One region of the Amycolatopsis sp. NPDC004772 genome, then DNA from elsewhere that is predicted to be linked to it. Evidence: riboswitches for the same ligand, from Rfam matches in the RefSeq annotation. Region 1 holds a riboswitch; each other region holds the start of a gene.
The links. A riboswitch is a leader RNA that binds a small molecule or an ion and turns the genes downstream of it on or off. The one in region 1 is predicted to bind S-adenosylmethionine.
Positions count from the first base shown of each region.

Region 2: another riboswitch for S-adenosylmethionine. It lies ahead of ACWEF6_RS36055 (methionine ABC transporter ATP-binding protein); the one in region 1 lies ahead of ACWEF6_RS26885 (aminotransferase class V-fold PLP-dependent enzyme).
Region 3: another riboswitch for S-adenosylmethionine. It lies ahead of thrC (threonine synthase); the one in region 1 lies ahead of ACWEF6_RS26885 (aminotransferase class V-fold PLP-dependent enzyme).

Region 1 is NZ_JBSGBK010000051.1:7,165-12,234, forward strand. Features, by position in the region: gene ACWEF6_RS26870 (penicillin-binding transpeptidase domain-containing protein) at 1-927, shown strand, start outside; gene ACWEF6_RS26875 (ArsR/SmtB family transcription factor) at 1,007-1,699, shown strand; gene ACWEF6_RS26880 (potassium/proton antiporter) at 1,797-3,275, shown strand; SAM riboswitch class IV at 3,353-3,467, shown strand; gene ACWEF6_RS26885 (aminotransferase class V-fold PLP-dependent enzyme) at 3,507-4,832, shown strand; gene ACWEF6_RS26890 (hypothetical protein) at 4,849-5,070, shown strand, end outside.
Region 2 is NZ_JBSGBK010000093.1:3,758-8,827, reverse strand. Features, by position in the region: gene ACWEF6_RS36065 (transglycosylase family protein) at 1-1,053, shown strand, start outside; gene rsmA (16S rRNA (adenine(1518)-N(6)/adenine(1519)-N(6))-dimethyltransferase RsmA) at 1,233-2,069, shown strand; SAM riboswitch class I at 2,196-2,286, shown strand; gene ACWEF6_RS36055 (methionine ABC transporter ATP-binding protein) at 2,496-3,509, shown strand; gene ACWEF6_RS36050 (4-(cytidine 5'-diphospho)-2-C-methyl-D-erythritol kinase) at 3,633-4,595, shown strand; gene ACWEF6_RS36045 (ASCH domain-containing protein) at 4,592-4,999, shown strand; gene ACWEF6_RS36040 (ABC-F family ATP-binding cassette domain-containing protein) at 5,003-5,070, shown strand, end outside.
Region 3 is NZ_JBSGBK010000017.1:15,680-20,749, reverse strand. Features, by position in the region: gene ACWEF6_RS13665 (ComEC/Rec2 family competence protein) at 1-1,499, shown strand, start outside; gene thrC (threonine synthase) at 1,537-2,802, opposite strand; SAM riboswitch class I at 2,816-2,949, opposite strand; gene holA (DNA polymerase III subunit delta) at 3,098-4,078, shown strand; gene rpsT (30S ribosomal protein S20) at 4,194-4,454, opposite strand; gene ACWEF6_RS13645 (DMT family transporter) at 4,781-5,070, shown strand, end outside.

The DNA of each region.
Region 1 (5,070 bases):
CTGTACGGGAAGACGTCGGACGCCGGCGCGAAGCCGCTCGTGGCGAGCCTGAGCCTGGCCGCGCAGAACGCCGCCCAGGCCGCGGTGGACGGCTACCAGGGATCGGCGATGCTCGTCGCCCTCGACACGGGCTCGGGGGACATCCTCGCGGTCGCGCAGAACGCTGCGGCCGGGAACTCGCCGAAGGCGCTCAACGGCCTGTACGAGCCGGGGTCGTCGTTCAAGATCGCGACGTCGGTGGCGGCGGTCCAGCAGAGCGGCCTGAACGCGGGGTCGCCGGTCGACTGCCCGGGCGTCGCGACGATCGGCACGCGGACGGTCAAGAACGAGGGCTTCGAGCTGGGCGCGACGAACCTCCAGACGGCGTTCGCCCGCTCCTGCAACACGACGTTCGGCCAGCTCGCGCTCGCCCTGCCCGCGGACGGGCTGAAGAAGGCGGCCGACGAACTGGGCCTCAACGCCGACTACGACATCCCCGGGATCAAGACCGAGCTGGGCAAGGTCGAGCCCGCGGCGAGCAAGGACGAGCAGGTCGAGGACGGGTTCGGCCAGGGCCGCATCCAGGCCAGCGCCCTCGGCGGCACGCTGATGGCGGCCACGGTCGCGACGGGCAAGGCGATCACGCCCCGGCTGTGGCACGACCTGGAGACCTCGGTCGTCAAGGGCTACTCCCCGCCGCCTTCGTCAGTGCTCGGGGAGGTGCGGAAGATGATGCACGCGGTGGTGACCAGCGGCACCGGCCGCGCGGCGGCGTCGGCGGGCAACGTCTTCGGCAAGACGGGCACGGCCCAGTTCGGCGACGGCTCGAACGCCACGGGCTGGTTCGTCGGGTACCGCGGCAGCACCGCCTTCGCCGTGGTCCTCGAAAAGTCGAACGACTCCGGCCCGGCCGTCCAGCTGGCCGCCAAGTTCCTCAAGGCCCTCTGACCGGACGACACGCGTGTCGTCCGGCTGGGTACGCGAAGGTTCGGCCGGGGCCGAAGGGTCGGGGCCGTAGCGTGGGGGCATGGAGACGATCGCGCTGGCCGAGGTGGCCGCGGTGCTCGCCGACCCGAGCCGGGCCACCATGTGCCTCGTGCTGCTGGACGGGCGGGCCTGGACCGTCGGCGAGCTCGCGAAGGCCGCCGGGATCGCGCTTTCGACGGCCAGCGAGCACGTCAGCCGGCTGGCCGGTGCCGGCTTCGTCGCCCGCGTCAAGCAGGGGCGGGCCAGCTACGTCCGGATCGCCGACCCGCGCGTCGCCGAGCTGATCGAGCACCTGGCCCAGCACGCCGAACACCGGCCCGTGACCAGCCTCAAATCTTCTCTGCGCGCACGACGGCTCGGCTTCGCCCGGACTTGCTACGACCATCTCGCCGGCGAGCTCGGCGTCGCCCTCCGCGAGGGCATGCTCGCCACCGGCCTGGTCGACACCGCCGCCGGGCTGGCGCTGACCCCGCGCGGCCGCGACGTCCTGGCGGCTCTCGGCGTCCCCGTGGCGGCCGGGCGGCGGCCGCTGCTGCGGGACTGTCTGGATTGGACGGAGCGCCGCGACCACCTCGCCGGCGCCCTGCCCGCCGCGCTGCTCGAGCGGGCGGTCGACGCCGGCTGGGTGGCCCGGGACGGCCACCGCGCGGTCAAGGTGCTGCCGGCGGCGGGGGAGCCGTTCGCCGCGCTCGGTGTCGATCTCGACGCGCTCGGTGGTGGTGCGGCGCCTTAACACACCGGGTGTCCGGCGCTGGGCAGCGGTACACGAACGAGTTAACCCACGCGCCTCACTATTCTGAGGGCCCCACGGCACTCGGGAGGAGGCGGGCATGGACCAGCTTCCCGTGCTGCTCGGCGTCGGCGGCGTCGTCCTCCTCGCGTCCGTGCTGGCCGTGCGCGTGTCGATCCGGCTGGGCCTGCCCTCGCTGCTGCTGTACCTGGGGATCGGCGTCCTGCTGGGGGAAGCCGGCTTCGGCATCCGGTTCGACAACCCCGGCCTGACCCAGTCGCTCGGCCTCGCCGCCCTCGTCATGATCCTCGCCGAAGGCGGGCTGACCACCCGGTGGTCGGCGGTGAAACCCGCGCTGGGCCGGGGGATCGCACTGTCCACAGTGGCCGTTGTGGTCAGCATTGCGGCCACCGGCGCGGCCCTGCACTGGCTGCTGGGCCTCGACTGGCGGCTCGCGCTGCTGTGGGGCGCGGTGCTCGCCTCGACCGACGCGGCCGCGGTGTTCTCGGTGCTGCGCACGGCCGGGATCGGCAAACGGCTCACCGGCGCGCTCGAACTCGAGTCGGGCATCAACGACGCACCGGCCTACATCGCCGTCGTGGTGCTGGCCGAAGGCACCACTGTGGACTGGACGCTGCCGCTGCTGGTGGTCTACGAGCTGACGGCCGGCCTGGTCATCGGCCTCGCCTTCGGCTGGCTCGGCGGGATCGCGCTGCGCCGGGCCGCGCTGCCGGCGACCGGCCTCTACCCGCTGGCCACGGTCGCGGTGTGCGTCGTCGCCTACTCGTCCGGGCAGCTGCTGCACGCGTCCGGGCTGCTCGCCACCTACGTCGCCGCGCTGGTGCTCGGCAATTCGCGGCTGCCGCACCGGTCGGACACGCTCTCGTTCGCCGAAGGCCTGGGCTGGCTGGCCCAGATCGGCCTGTTCGTACTGCTCGGGCTGTTCGCCTCGCCGGGCCGGCTGCTCGACGCGATCGTGCCGGGCCTGGTCGCGGGCGCGGTCGTGCTGCTGCTGGCGCGGCCGGTCTCGGTGGTGCTGTCGATGCTGCCGTTCCGCCTGCCGTGGCGGGAACAGGTGTTCCTGTCGTGGGCCGGGCTGCGCGGCGCGGTGCCGATCGTGCTCGCCATGATCCCGCTGTCGCAGGGCCTGCCGGGCGCGCAACGGCTGGTCGACGCGGTGTTCGTGCTGGTCATCGTGCTGACGCTGGTCCAGGGGGCGACGCTCGGCCCGCTCGCCCGCACGCTCGGGCTGGCCAAGAAGTCCGAAGCGCACGAAATAGAGGTCGACTCCGCGCCGCTGGACGAGCTCGGCGCCGAACTGCTGCAGGTCCGGATCCAGCCGGGGTCGAAGATGCACGGCGTGTACCTGTCCGAGCTGCGCCTGCCGGTCGGCGCGACGATCAGCCTGGTCGTCCGCGACGGCGCCGGGTTCACCCCGCAGAAGACCAGCCGGCTGCAGGAGAACGACCAGCTCCTGGTCGTCACGACGAGCGCGGTCCGCGACGCGGTCGAACGCCGGCTGCGCGCCGTCGACCGGGCCGGCCGCCTGGCCCGCTGGAAGGGCGAATCCGGCCGCTGAGCACGCTCTGTGACCGGCGTCTCAGAATGTGCGACGGGGGTTGGCGCCCGGACGCGCTCTCGGTTACCTTCGAACCAGGTCATGAGTGCCAGCGCGAAGCCCCGGCTTGCTGGCCGGCAACCCTCCTACCGCGGTGGGGTGCCCCGGGTGAAGACCGGGCCGGTCGCGCCGTGCGACGGGCAAGCGCGGGCCCCTCGCCGGGGTCCCCCGGATCGCCGAGGAGGCACCCCGATGACTCTCGCCATCGACCGCACCCAGCTCGAAGCCCCCGCCGTTCCCGCTGTCGCCGGGGCGTCGCTGCGGGTCCCGCTGGTCACCGGCGGGGACATCGGCTACGCCAACCTCGACCACGCCGCGAGCGCCCCCTGCCTCGACGCCGTCCGCGCGAAGGTCGACGAGTTCCTGCCCTGGTACGCCAGCGTCCACCGCGGCGCCGGCTTCGCGTCGCAGGTCTCCACCAAGCTCTACGAGCGCACCCGCGACGTCCTGCGCCGCTTCGTCGACGCGCGGCGGACCGACACCGTCGTCTTCACCCGCAACACCACCGACGCCTTCAACCTCCTCGCCCGCAGCCTTCCCCGGCACACCACGGTGATCGTGTTCGACACCGAGCACCACGCCGCGCTCCTGCCGTGGCAGGGACCGAACGTCCGGCGGATCCCGACGCCGCGCACCCGCCTCGCCGCGGTGTCCGCTGTGGACGAAGCACTCGCCGAAGCCCCGCAGGGCCCGCGGCTGGTCGTCGTCACCGGGGCGTCCAATGTGACCGGTGAACTGCTCCCGGTGGCGGAAATCGCCGCCGTGGCGCGCAAACACGGCGCTCGCATCGCTCTCGACGCCGCCCAGCTGGCCCCGCACCGCCGGATTTCGCTCAAGGAACTCGACGTCGACTACGTCGCGTTGTCCGGCCACAAGTTGTACGCGCCCTTCGGTGCGGGCGCGCTGATCGGCCGTGCCGACTGGCTGCGCGCGGCCCGCCCGTACCTCGCCGGCGGCGGTGCGACCAAGCTCGTCACCGAAGACGCCGTCGTCTGGAACACCGGCCCGGAGCGCCACGAAGCCGGCTCGCCCAACACCGTCGGCGTGTACGCGCTCGGCGTCGCGTGCGAGACCCTCGGCGAAAACTGGGCCGCGATCGAAGACCACGAGCAGGCCCTGCTCGCCCGGCTGCGCAAGGGCCTCGAGAGCATCCCCGGCTGCGCCGAGCTGCGGCTGTTCGACGCGCCGGTCGACCGGGTCGGCACGGTCAGCTTCGTCGTCGACGGCTTCGACCCCGGCTGGCTCGCCGCGGTCCTGTCCGCCGAGTACGGCATCGGCGTCCGCGACGGCGCCTTCTGCGCCCACATCGCGGCCAAGCGCCTGATCGGCGTCACCGGCGGCGAGGGGCAGCAGGCGGTCCGCGTCAGCCTCGGCCTCGGCAGCACCGAGGAACACGTCGACCGCGTGCTGCTGGCGCTGCGCCAGATCGTCGCCCGCGGAGCCCGCTGGGAGTACGCGAAGGTGGACGGCCGCTGGGCCCCGGTGGGCGACCCGCGCGAGCTGCCGCCGTTCTGCTGAGCGCTAGCCTGGGCCGATGGGGAGAGGGCCGCGTTTCTGGTTTCCGCTGGCACTGCTGGGGTTCGCGGAGATCGGCCTGGCGGCGGCGCAGTTGCTGGCGCGCCGCAGCCGGGCCCAAGCCGAGGCCGCGAACCTCCTGCTCCGGCCGGCCACGCCGGCATCCCCTCGCCTGCAGTTCCTGACCCAGGACGAGTTCTACGCCCTGGGCCCGGGCCTGCCGACCGAGATCGCGTGGCTG
Region 2 (5,070 bases), on a different contig from region 1:
GCCGGCGGCGGCGCGGCCGCGCTGGCGATGAACAAGAGCATCACCGTCGACGTCGACGGCCACCAGCAGACCGTGCACTCCTTCGGCGGCACCGTCGGCGAGGTGCTCGAGGACGCGGGCCTGTCCGTCGGCGAGCACGACTCGCTCTCGCCCTCCCCGCAGGCGGAGGTCGGCGACGGCGGCGTCATCAAGCTCGAGCGCGGCCGCCAGCTGAAGCTGATCGTCGACGGCGCCGAGCGCACCTCCTGGGTCCGCGCGACCCACCTCGGCGACGCGCTGAGCCAGCTCGGGATGACCGAGATGGACAAGGCCGGCACCTGGATGTCGATGCCGAAGAGCGGCGAGCTGCCGCTGCAGGGCGCGACCGTCGAGATCAAGACGCTCAAGAACATCACCCTGTACGACGGCGGGAACGCGCCGAAGCAGGTCAAGACCACGGCCGTGACGACGAAGGAGTTCCTGGGCGAGTACAAGCTCACCCTGGGCCCGGAGGACCAGGCCGAGGGCGGCCTGGACGTCAAGCTGACCGACGGCGCCGAGGTGCACATCAGCCGCACCGGCGTCTCGACGGTCGTCCAGAAGGAGAGCATCGACCCGCCCGAGCAGCGCGTCGACGACCCGAACCTCGCCAAGGGCAAGACGCAGGTCGAGGACCCCGGCACGCCGGGCCAGAAGGAAGTGACCTACAAGGTCACGCAGAAGAACGGCAAAGAGGTCGGCCGGGAGAGCATCTCCGAGAAGGTCATCACCCAGCCGAAGCCGAAGATCGTCCACGTCGGCACCAAGGAAGCCCCGACCCCGGCGATCGGCGACGGCTCCGCGTGGGACCGCATCGCGCAGTGCGAGTCGGGCGGCAACTGGGCCATCAACACCGGCAACGGCTACTACGGCGGCCTCCAGTTCGACAAGCGCACGTGGGACGCCTACGGCGGCGACCAGTACGCGAACCTGCCGAACCAGGCTTCGCGCGAGCAGCAGATCGCGGTCGCGGAGAAGGTCCGCGACGCCCGCGGCGGCTACAGCGCCTGGCCGGTCTGCGGCAAGAAGGCCTGAGCCCCCCTTCGGAACGGCCCCCGTCCACCGGACGGGGGCCGTTCCGCGTGTCGCCCCTCAATCACGCGAGATCCGCGCTCAATCACGCGAGATCCGCCTCCAATCACGCGAGATGCGCCTCTGATCACGCGGGATCCGCCGCTGATCACGCCGGATCCGGGTTCAAGTAGGCTCGTCCGGTGGTTGAACTGCTGGGACCGGCCGAAATCCGTGCGCTGGCGGCCGAACTCGACGTGCGGCCGACCAAGAAGCTCGGGCAGAACTTCGTGCACGACCCCAACACCGTCCGGCGGATCGTCGAGCTGGCGAACGTCGGCGAGGGCGACGTCGTCCTCGAGGTCGGGCCCGGGCTCGGGTCGCTGACCCTCGGGCTGCTCGCCACCGGCGCCCGGGTGGTCGCCGTCGAGATCGATCCCAAGCTCGCCGAGCGGCTGCCCGAGACGGTGGCCGAGCGGGGCCCGGAAGCGGCCGGAAACCTCACCGTCGTCGGGGCGGACGCCCTGCGCGTCACCCGCGAAGAACTGGGCGAGCCGACCGCTCTCGTCGCGAACCTGCCCTACAACGTCGCCGTGCCCGTCGTGCTGCACCTGCTGGCTGAGGTGCCCTCCCTCCGGAGCGGCCTCGTCATGGTGCAGACCGAGGTCGCCGACCGGATGGCCGCCGGCCCCGGCAGCCGGATCTACGGCGTGCCCAGCGTCAAGCTCGCCTGGTACGGCCCCGCACGCAAGGTCGCCGCCGTGCCACGCTCGGTGTTCTGGCCGGTGCCGAACGTCGATTCCGCGCTCGTCGCCTTCGAGCGGGCCGACGCGACGGCGTCCGACGACCGGGACGTCCTCTTCGGCCTGGTGGACGCCGCATTCTCACAACGCAGGAAGACGCTCCGGGCCGCGCTCGCGGGCTGGGCGGGCTCGGCCGAGCGCGCCGGCGAACTCCTGACGGCGGCCGGGATCGACCCCAAGACCCGTGGCGAGCAGCTGGATGTGCACGACTTCGCCCGCATCGCCGCCGCGCGTTAGCGACTCCACAGTGGAGGCGTGAAAATACGCCCGCCCAGCCCGTGATCCCGCGATTCGGACACCTCCACTCGTGTGATCTGGGCCAACGGGCTTGCTTTCGCTCCTCGGGATCGGTTTTACTCAGTACGTCCATCCCGAGCGACTGAGAGACCTGGCTCGCCGAAGTCGCAGCAACCACCCTCCACAGGGCAGGTGCTACCGCCAGGACCGATGGAGGCCGTTTTCGATGAAGAGGGTAGCCCGCCCCCTGCTCCTGACCAGGCGTCGCGTTGTCGACGAAGGCCGCCGCTCCGTGACCGCGTGTCGACGCTCCCGCTGAGCTAGTCCGAGCCGGTCCACCTCTTCTTCACGCACCGTCCGAACAGGACGGAACTCGCTTGCGGCCGGGTGCTGCGCGCTGCCTGCACCCCGTTTTCTGGAGCCTTCGTGATCACCGTCGAAAACCTGTCCAAAACCTTTGCCACCAACGGAAACTCCGTCGTCGCGCTGCGGGACGTGAGCGTCGACGTCCAGGCCGGCTCGCTGTTCGGCGTGGTCGGTCCCGCCGGGTCGGGCAAGTCCGTCCTCGCCCGGTGCATCGCCCTGCAGGAGCGCCCGGACCGCGGTGTCGTCCGCCTCGACGGCCTCAACACCGGCACCCTCGACGGCCGCCGCCTCCGCGAAATCCGCCGTCAGCTCGGCGTCGTTTCCACGAAACCGGAGCTGATCGCCGAGCGCACCATCGCCGGCAACATCGCTTCCCCGCTCGAGCAGCTCGGCGTCGACGGCCCGCAGCGCCGCAGCCGGGTCGGCTCGCTGCTCGACCTCGTCGGCCTGACCCAGCGCGCCACGCAGCGGCCCGGTGAGCTGTCCGCCGGGCAGCTCCGCCGCGTCGCGGTCGCGAAGGCGCTGGCGGCGGCCCCGGCCGTGCTGCTCGCCGACGACCCGACCGCCGGCGTCGACCCGGAGGAGGCCGGCGCGGTGCTCGCCGTCCTCGACCGGGCGCGCTCCGAGCTGGGCACCACGATCGTCGTCACGACGCCGGACGCGGGCGTGGTCCGCCGGGTCTGCGACGACGTCGCGGTGCTGGAGGACGGCACGGTCGTCGAGCGCGGCACGGTGCTCGACCTGATCTCGAACCCGGCCAGCCGCACCGCCCAGGCGCTGCTGCCGGCCATCGAGACCACCCGCTCGCAGGCGGCGCGCTACGACCGCTCGGCCGACGTCGTGCTGGTCGGTTTCGCGTCGGTGGGCGCGCTGCTGCCCGAGGCCGCGGGCCGCTTCGACGTCGAGTTCGCCACCATCGGCGGCGGCCTGACCCGCATCGGTGACACGCCGGTCGGCCGGTTCCGCCTCGGTGTCCGCGGCGAGCGCGCCGACGCGGCGCTGGCCTGGGTCGCCGAGCGCGGCGGGCACGTGACGCACACCGCGCGCGGCCCGCAGGGTGTCGCGGCCGCCTGACCCCCCGCCCCAAGCGCCCCAATGTGGCGTTGGGTGCATGTGACGCACCCAATGTGGCGTTCGGTGCGTCCAACGCACCCAACGCCACATTGGGGCGTTCGGGCGGGCACGTAGGCTGGTCGGGTGCTCGCCGTAGTTCCGCCCCCAGTCACCGTCCGGGTCCCGGCCAAGGTCAACCTGCACCTTTCGGTCGACGACCTGCGCGAAGACGGTTACCACGAGCTGGTCACCGTGTTCCAGGCGCTGTCGCTGACCGACGAGGTGACCGTCGCGGTCACCGAAGAGCCCGGCATCGAGGTCTACGGCGAGGGGGAGGGCTCGGTCCCGACCGGCCCCGAAAACCTGGCCTGGCGGGCCGTCGAGGCGCTCGCCGCGCACGTCGGGCGCACCGGCGAGCCGAAGGTCCGGGTGGTGCTGCGCAAGGGCATCCCGGTCGCCGGCGGCATGGCGGGCGGCAGCGCCGACGCGGCGGCGACGCTGGTCGGGCTCGCCTCGCTGTGGGGACTCGACGTCACCCGTGACGAGCTGGCCGAGCTCGCCGCCGGCCTGGGCAGCGACGTCCCGTTCGCGCTGTACGGCGGCACCGCCCTGGGCACCGGTCGCGGCGAGCAGCTCGTCCCGGTGCTGTCGCGGCACACGTTCCACTGGGTGCTGGCTTTCGCCGCCGAAGGGCTGTCGACGCCGAAGGTGTTCGGCGAACTCGACCGCCTGCGCGCGGCGGGCAACCCGCCCCGGATCGGTTCGCACACACCGGTCGTCGAGGCGCTGGCGTCGGGCGACCCACGCCAGCTGGCCCTGCTGCTGGGCAACGACCTCCAGGCGGCGGCGGTCTCACTGCGGCCCGACCTGCGCCGCACGCTCCGGGCGGGCGTGAACGCGGGCGCGCTCGCGGGCACGGTGTCCGGTTCCGGCCCGACGTGCGCGTTCCTCTGCGAAGACGCGCAGTCGGCGGTGGAGGTCGCGGCCGAGCTGTCGGGCGCCGGCGTCTGCCGCACGGTCCGCGTGGCCCACGGCCCCGTCCCCGGCGCCCGGTTGGTCGGCGGGGACGACGCGCCACGCCCGGCGCCGCCGCGGGTGCACGCATGAAGCACGCCGAGTTCGCCTTCCCCGGCCCGCTGCGCGACAAGCTGGTCGCGGCGATCCTGCGCGGGGAGAAGACGTCGACCACCGGCCTGGTCGCCGAATACGAGAAGTACGGCGAAGAACTGCCTGTCGTCGGCGAGCGCGAGCTGATGATCGACTCGGCGGGCAACGGCGTCGCGGTGCTCGAGACCACCGAGGTGCGCGTCCTCCCTCTGTCCGAAGTGGACTTGCAGCACGCGCTCGACGAGGGCGAGGGCTTCACCAGCGTCGCCGAGTGGCGTGCCGACCACACGGACTACTGGCAGAGCGCGGAAATGCGCGCGGTCATGGAAGACCCGGAGTTCGCCGTGGACGACACGACCCTCGTCGTGGCGACGCGGTTCGTCATCGTGGAAAGGATCGGCTGAGCAGTGGCCAACCTGGTCAACCTGGAGGCGGTGAGCAAGTCCTACGGGGTTCGCCCGCTGCTGGACGGCGT
Region 3 (5,070 bases), on a different contig from region 1:
GCCTGGCCGGGTTCCTCGTTCTCGTCGGCCCGGAGCCGAGCGTGCTGCGTGCCGGCGTCATGGCGGCCGTGGCACTCCTGGCCCTGGCGCTGGGACGCCGCGGTTCTGCGTTGCCCGCACTGGCCTTCGCGGTGTGCCTGCTGGTGGTGGCGGACCCGGCGATGGCCACCGACTTCGGCTTCGCCCTGTCGGTGTGCGCCACCGGCGGGCTGGTCCTGCTCGCGCCCCGGTGGGCCGGCGCCCTGGTCCGCCGCGGGATCCCGCCGGGGTTCGCGGAAGGGCTGGCCGTCCCGCTGGCGGCCTTCCTGGTGACGGCGCCTGTGCTCGCGGGCATGGCGGGGTCGGTGAGCCTGGTTTCGGTGCTGACCAACGTCCTCGCCGCGCCCGTCGTGGCTCCAGCGACGGTGCTCGGCGTGCTGGCGACGATCACCGGTCCGTGGTGGCCGGGCGCCGGGAGGCTCCTGGTGCACCTGGCCGACCCCGAGGCCCGGTGGCTGATCACGGTGGCCCGGCACGGTGCCCGGGCTCCGGGCGCGGTCATCGCCTGGCCCGGCGGCTGGGTGGGCGGTCTCCTGGCCGCCGTCGTCCTGGCGGGGCTGGCGCTCGCGGTCCGGCACCGGAAGGTGCGGGTGCTGATGGCCGTGCTCGTCGCCGGTGCGCTGCTGGTGTTCGTGCCGGTCCGGGTGGTGGCGCCGGCGTGGCCGCCGCGGAACTGGGCGATGGTCGAGTGCGACGTCGGCCAAGGTGACGCGGTCGTGCTGGCGACCGCCGAGCCGGGGCGCGCGGTCGTCGTCGATGCCGGGCCCGAGCCGGGGCCGGTCGACGAGTGCCTGCACCGGCTGGCGGTCGACCGGGTTCCGCTGCTGGTGCTGAGCCACCTGCACGCCGACCACATCGGCGGTCTCGCCTCGGTCTTCGACGGCCGCGCGGTCGGTGCGATCGCCGTCGGCCCCGGGCGGTCGCCGGGATGGGCGTGGCGCCAGGTCGCCGCCGAGGCCGGCCGGCGGGCGGTGCCGCTGGTGGAACTGAACCCGGGGGAGCGGCTGGACTGGCCGGGCCTGGCGCTCGACGTCCTCGGCCCGCGTTACGTACCGGCGCGGCAAGACGGGCCCCAGGACGGCACGACGATCAACAACAGCTCGGTGGTCATCCGGGCGGAAACCACGGCCGGCCGGGTCCTGCTGACCGGCGATGTCGAACTGGCCGCGCAGGCGGACCTGCTGGCCGACATCGGAGATCTGAAGGCGGAGGTGCTGAAGGTGCCCCATCACGGCAGCCGTTACTCGCTGCCGTCGTTCCTCGCGGCGGTGGCTCCGCGGGTGGCGTTGGTCAGCGTCGGGGCGGGAAACACGTACGGCCACCCCAGCAAGTCCACAATGGACACCTTGGTGGCGCTCGGCGCGCGAGTCACTCGCACCGACGAGGACGGCGACACCGCGGTGGTCACCGGAACGGCAATAGTCCGCCGTGGCGAGCCGCGCGGCCCGCCGCGACGCTGAGTGCCGGGGCAGGCCGACTGCCCGCCCCGGCCGGAGCTCAGTAGCCGAGGGCCTCGTTCACGGCCGCGGCCGAGGGCGGCAGGGTGGCCTTGGGGCCGACGTGGTTCTCGATCGCGTCGAGGGTCTTGAGGCCGTCGCCGGTGATCAGCAGGACCGTCTCGGCGTCCGGGTCCAGCTTGCCCGTCTCGACCAGCTTCTTCGCCGTGGCGACGGTGACCCCGCCCGCCGTCTCGGTGAAGATGCCTTCGGTGCGGGCGAGCAGGCGGATGCCTTCGACGACCTCTTCGTCGGAGACGTCCTCGATCGCGCCGCCGGTGCGGTTGACGATGTCGAGCACGTACGGGCCGTCGGCCGGGTTGCCGATCGCCAGCGAACGGGCGATGGTGTCCGGCTTCACCGGCTGGACCACGTCGTGGCCTTCGCGGAACGCGGCCGACACCGGCGAGCAGCCGGTGGCCTGCGCGCCGAACACCTTGTACGGGCTGGCGTCCACGAGGCCGAGCTGACCCAGCTCACGGAAACCCTTGTCCACCTTGGTCAACTGCGAACCGGAGGCGATCGGGACGACGATCTGCGGCGGGATGCGCCAGCCGAGCTGCTCGGCGACCTCGAAGGCCAGCGTCTTCGAGCCTTCCGAGTAGTACGGCCGGACGTTCACGTTGACGAACGCCCACTTCGGGTGCTCGCCGGCGAGCTCGGTGGCGAGGCGGTTGACGTCGTCGTAGTTGCCGTCGATGGCGAGGAGGTCACCGTCGTACACCGCGGTGGTGAGGATCTTGGCGCGCTCGAGGGTCTTCGGGATCAGCACGACCGACCGCCAGCCGGCGCGGGCCGCGGCGGCGGCCGTCGCGTTGGCCAGGTTGCCGGTCGACGGACACGCGAGCACCTCGAACCCGAACTCGCGGGCCGCGGCCAGCGCGACGGCGACGACGCGGTCCTTGAACGAGTGCGTCGGGTTGCCGGTGTCGTCCTTGACCCACACGCGCTTGAGGCCGAGCGCCTTGGCGAGGCGGTCGGCGCGGACCAGCCGCGTCGCGCCCGGCTCGGTGTTCGGGATCTCTTCGACGTTGGACGGAACCGGAAGGAGCTTCTTGTAGCGCCAGATGTTCTTGGGGCCGGCCTCGATGTCTTCGCGGCGGACGCGGCCGAAGTCGTAGGCGACCTCGAGCGGCGAGAAGTCTTCGGCGGAGACGAACTCCGGGGCCAGCGGCTGCCGGTGGCCCTCTTCCTTCGACACCAGTTCGACGGCGGGACCGAGATCCGGGGTCTTCGTGGTGGAGGTCGTGCCGAGGGTGGCGGTCATCGCGAGGTTCCTTTCCTCATCTGCCCCGCCGAAGCGGGCCGGAATTGGCACCGTGGTCGTCAGCTACCCCGCGATCGCGGGATGACGGGCTGTACGCCGGTTGCCGGGGCTTCGTCGGGCCGTTCCCTCTGCCCCTCTGGATGAGCGGTATTCGGTTGTCGGTGCCACGCACGCCGGATCGTCCGGGGCGGGCTGCCTCGGCTACACCGTACGACATCGCGCTCGCGCCGTGCCACGGTGGCCGCCCGACATCACCGGAGCGGGGGCACCGGAGCGCAAGTGAGAGGATTCCCGGGTGACCGCGCAAGCCACCGCCCCGGCCCCGCTGCAGCTGGTGCTGGGGGAGGAAGAACTGCTGATCGAGCGGGCCGTCCGCGAGACGCTCGCCGCCGCCCGCGCGACGGACCCGACCGCGGAGCTGACCCGCGTCCGGGTGTCCGATCTCACAGCGCCCGAGCTGGCCGAACTGGTCAGCCCGTCGCTGTTCAGCGAGGGCCGGGTGATCGTCCTGGAGTCGGCGCAGGACATCTCGCAGGAGCTGGCCGACGCCGTCGCGAGCTACCTGAAGGACCCGGCGGACGGGGTCGTGCTCGTTGTCGTGCACACCGGCGGCGGCCGCAGCAAGGCCGGCAAGTCGCTCCCGGCCGCGCTGAAGAAGGCCGGTGCTGAGGTCACCGAGTGCCCGAAGCTGACCAAGCCGGCCGAGCGGGAGCAGTTCGTGCGCCACGAGGTGCGCCGGGTGGGCGGCAAGATCGACCCGGCGGGGGTGGCCGCCCTCCTCGACGCCGTGGGCTCCGACCTGCGGGAACTCTCCTCGGCGGCGACGCAGCTGGTCGCGGACACCGGCGGGGCCGTCGACGCCGACGCGGTCCGCCGCTACCACCGCGGCCGCGCCGACGTCACCGGGTTCGCAGTCGCGGAGAAGGCCGTCAGCGGTGACCGCTCGGCGGCGCTGGAGTCGCTGCGGTGGGCGATGCAGCTGGGCGTCCCGCACGTCCTGGTCGCGGACGCTCTGGCCGACGCGGTCCGCACGATCGCCCGGGTCTCCGGCGCGGGCCGGGGCAACCCGAACCAGCTGGCGGGCGAACTCGGCATGCCGCCGTGGAAGATCCGCAAGGCGCAGGGCCAGTCCCGCGGCTGGAACCCCGACGGCCTGGCGACGGCGATGCGCGTGGTCGCGCGGCTGAACGCCGAGGTCAAGGGCGTGGCGGCGGACCCGAACTACGCGCTGGAACGAGCGGTCCTCGAGGTGGCGGCGGCCAAGGGCGACCGCTGACGCCGCGAGCCGCGGCGCTGCCGTCCCGGGGCGCCGCGGCCGGTCGGTGCCGGCCCCACCACGGACACGAAGAAGGCCCCGGCCGAAGCCGGGGCCTTCCCAGAAATCAACCAGCTCAGAGCGCGTTGACGCGCTTCGCGAGCGCCGACTTCTTGTTGGCGGCCTGGTTGGCGTGGATGACGCCCTTCGAGACGGCCTTGTCCAGCTTCTGGGCGGCGTCGCGCTGCAGCTCGACGGCCTTGGCCTTGTCGCCGGCCTCGGCGGCTTCGCGGACCTTGCGGATCGCGGTCTTCACCGAGGACCGGATCGCCTGGTTGCGCTGACGCGCCTTCTCGTTCGTCGTGATGCGCTTGATCTGCGACTTGATGTTGGCCATAGGGCAACTCCTGTTTCACTCGGTGAGATCGCCGCCGCGCTGAAGTGGCCCCGGTGGAACCGGGTTTCCTCCATGACGGAATGCCGCACGGGCAGCGAGCGACCACTCTAACAGCCGGGCCGCGGGCGTCCGGAGCCGGGAGTACGGTGGACGGCGGTAGTGCCTAGGGTTCCGTCGCCGGTCCGCGCTCCCAGCTCGACCCAACCAGGACCGGTGGGTCTGGTCCGAGCGGCACCATCGGCGGGCCCGGACGGCCGGTCGTTCATCTGACGGGGCAAAAGCCTGGAGGACCCGGTTTCGCGCGCGCGAAAAACCGAAGGGGTCCGATGAACGCCACCGCCCTGTCCCTAGTCCTCGTCGCGGCCGTCGTGCACGCCGCCTGGAACCTCGCCGCGAAGCGGATTTCCTCCGGCGGCACCCAGTTCGTCTGGCTCTACTACACCGTCGGCGCCGTCGCGCTGCTGCCGATCACGGTCGTCCAGCTCGTCGTCGGAGCCGGCCGTCCACAGTGGAGCTGGCTGCTCGCCGCCGTCGTCACCTCCGTGCTGCACATCGCCTACGGCATCGTCCTGCAACGCGGGTACCGCGTGGGGGACCTGTCCGTCGTCTACCCCGT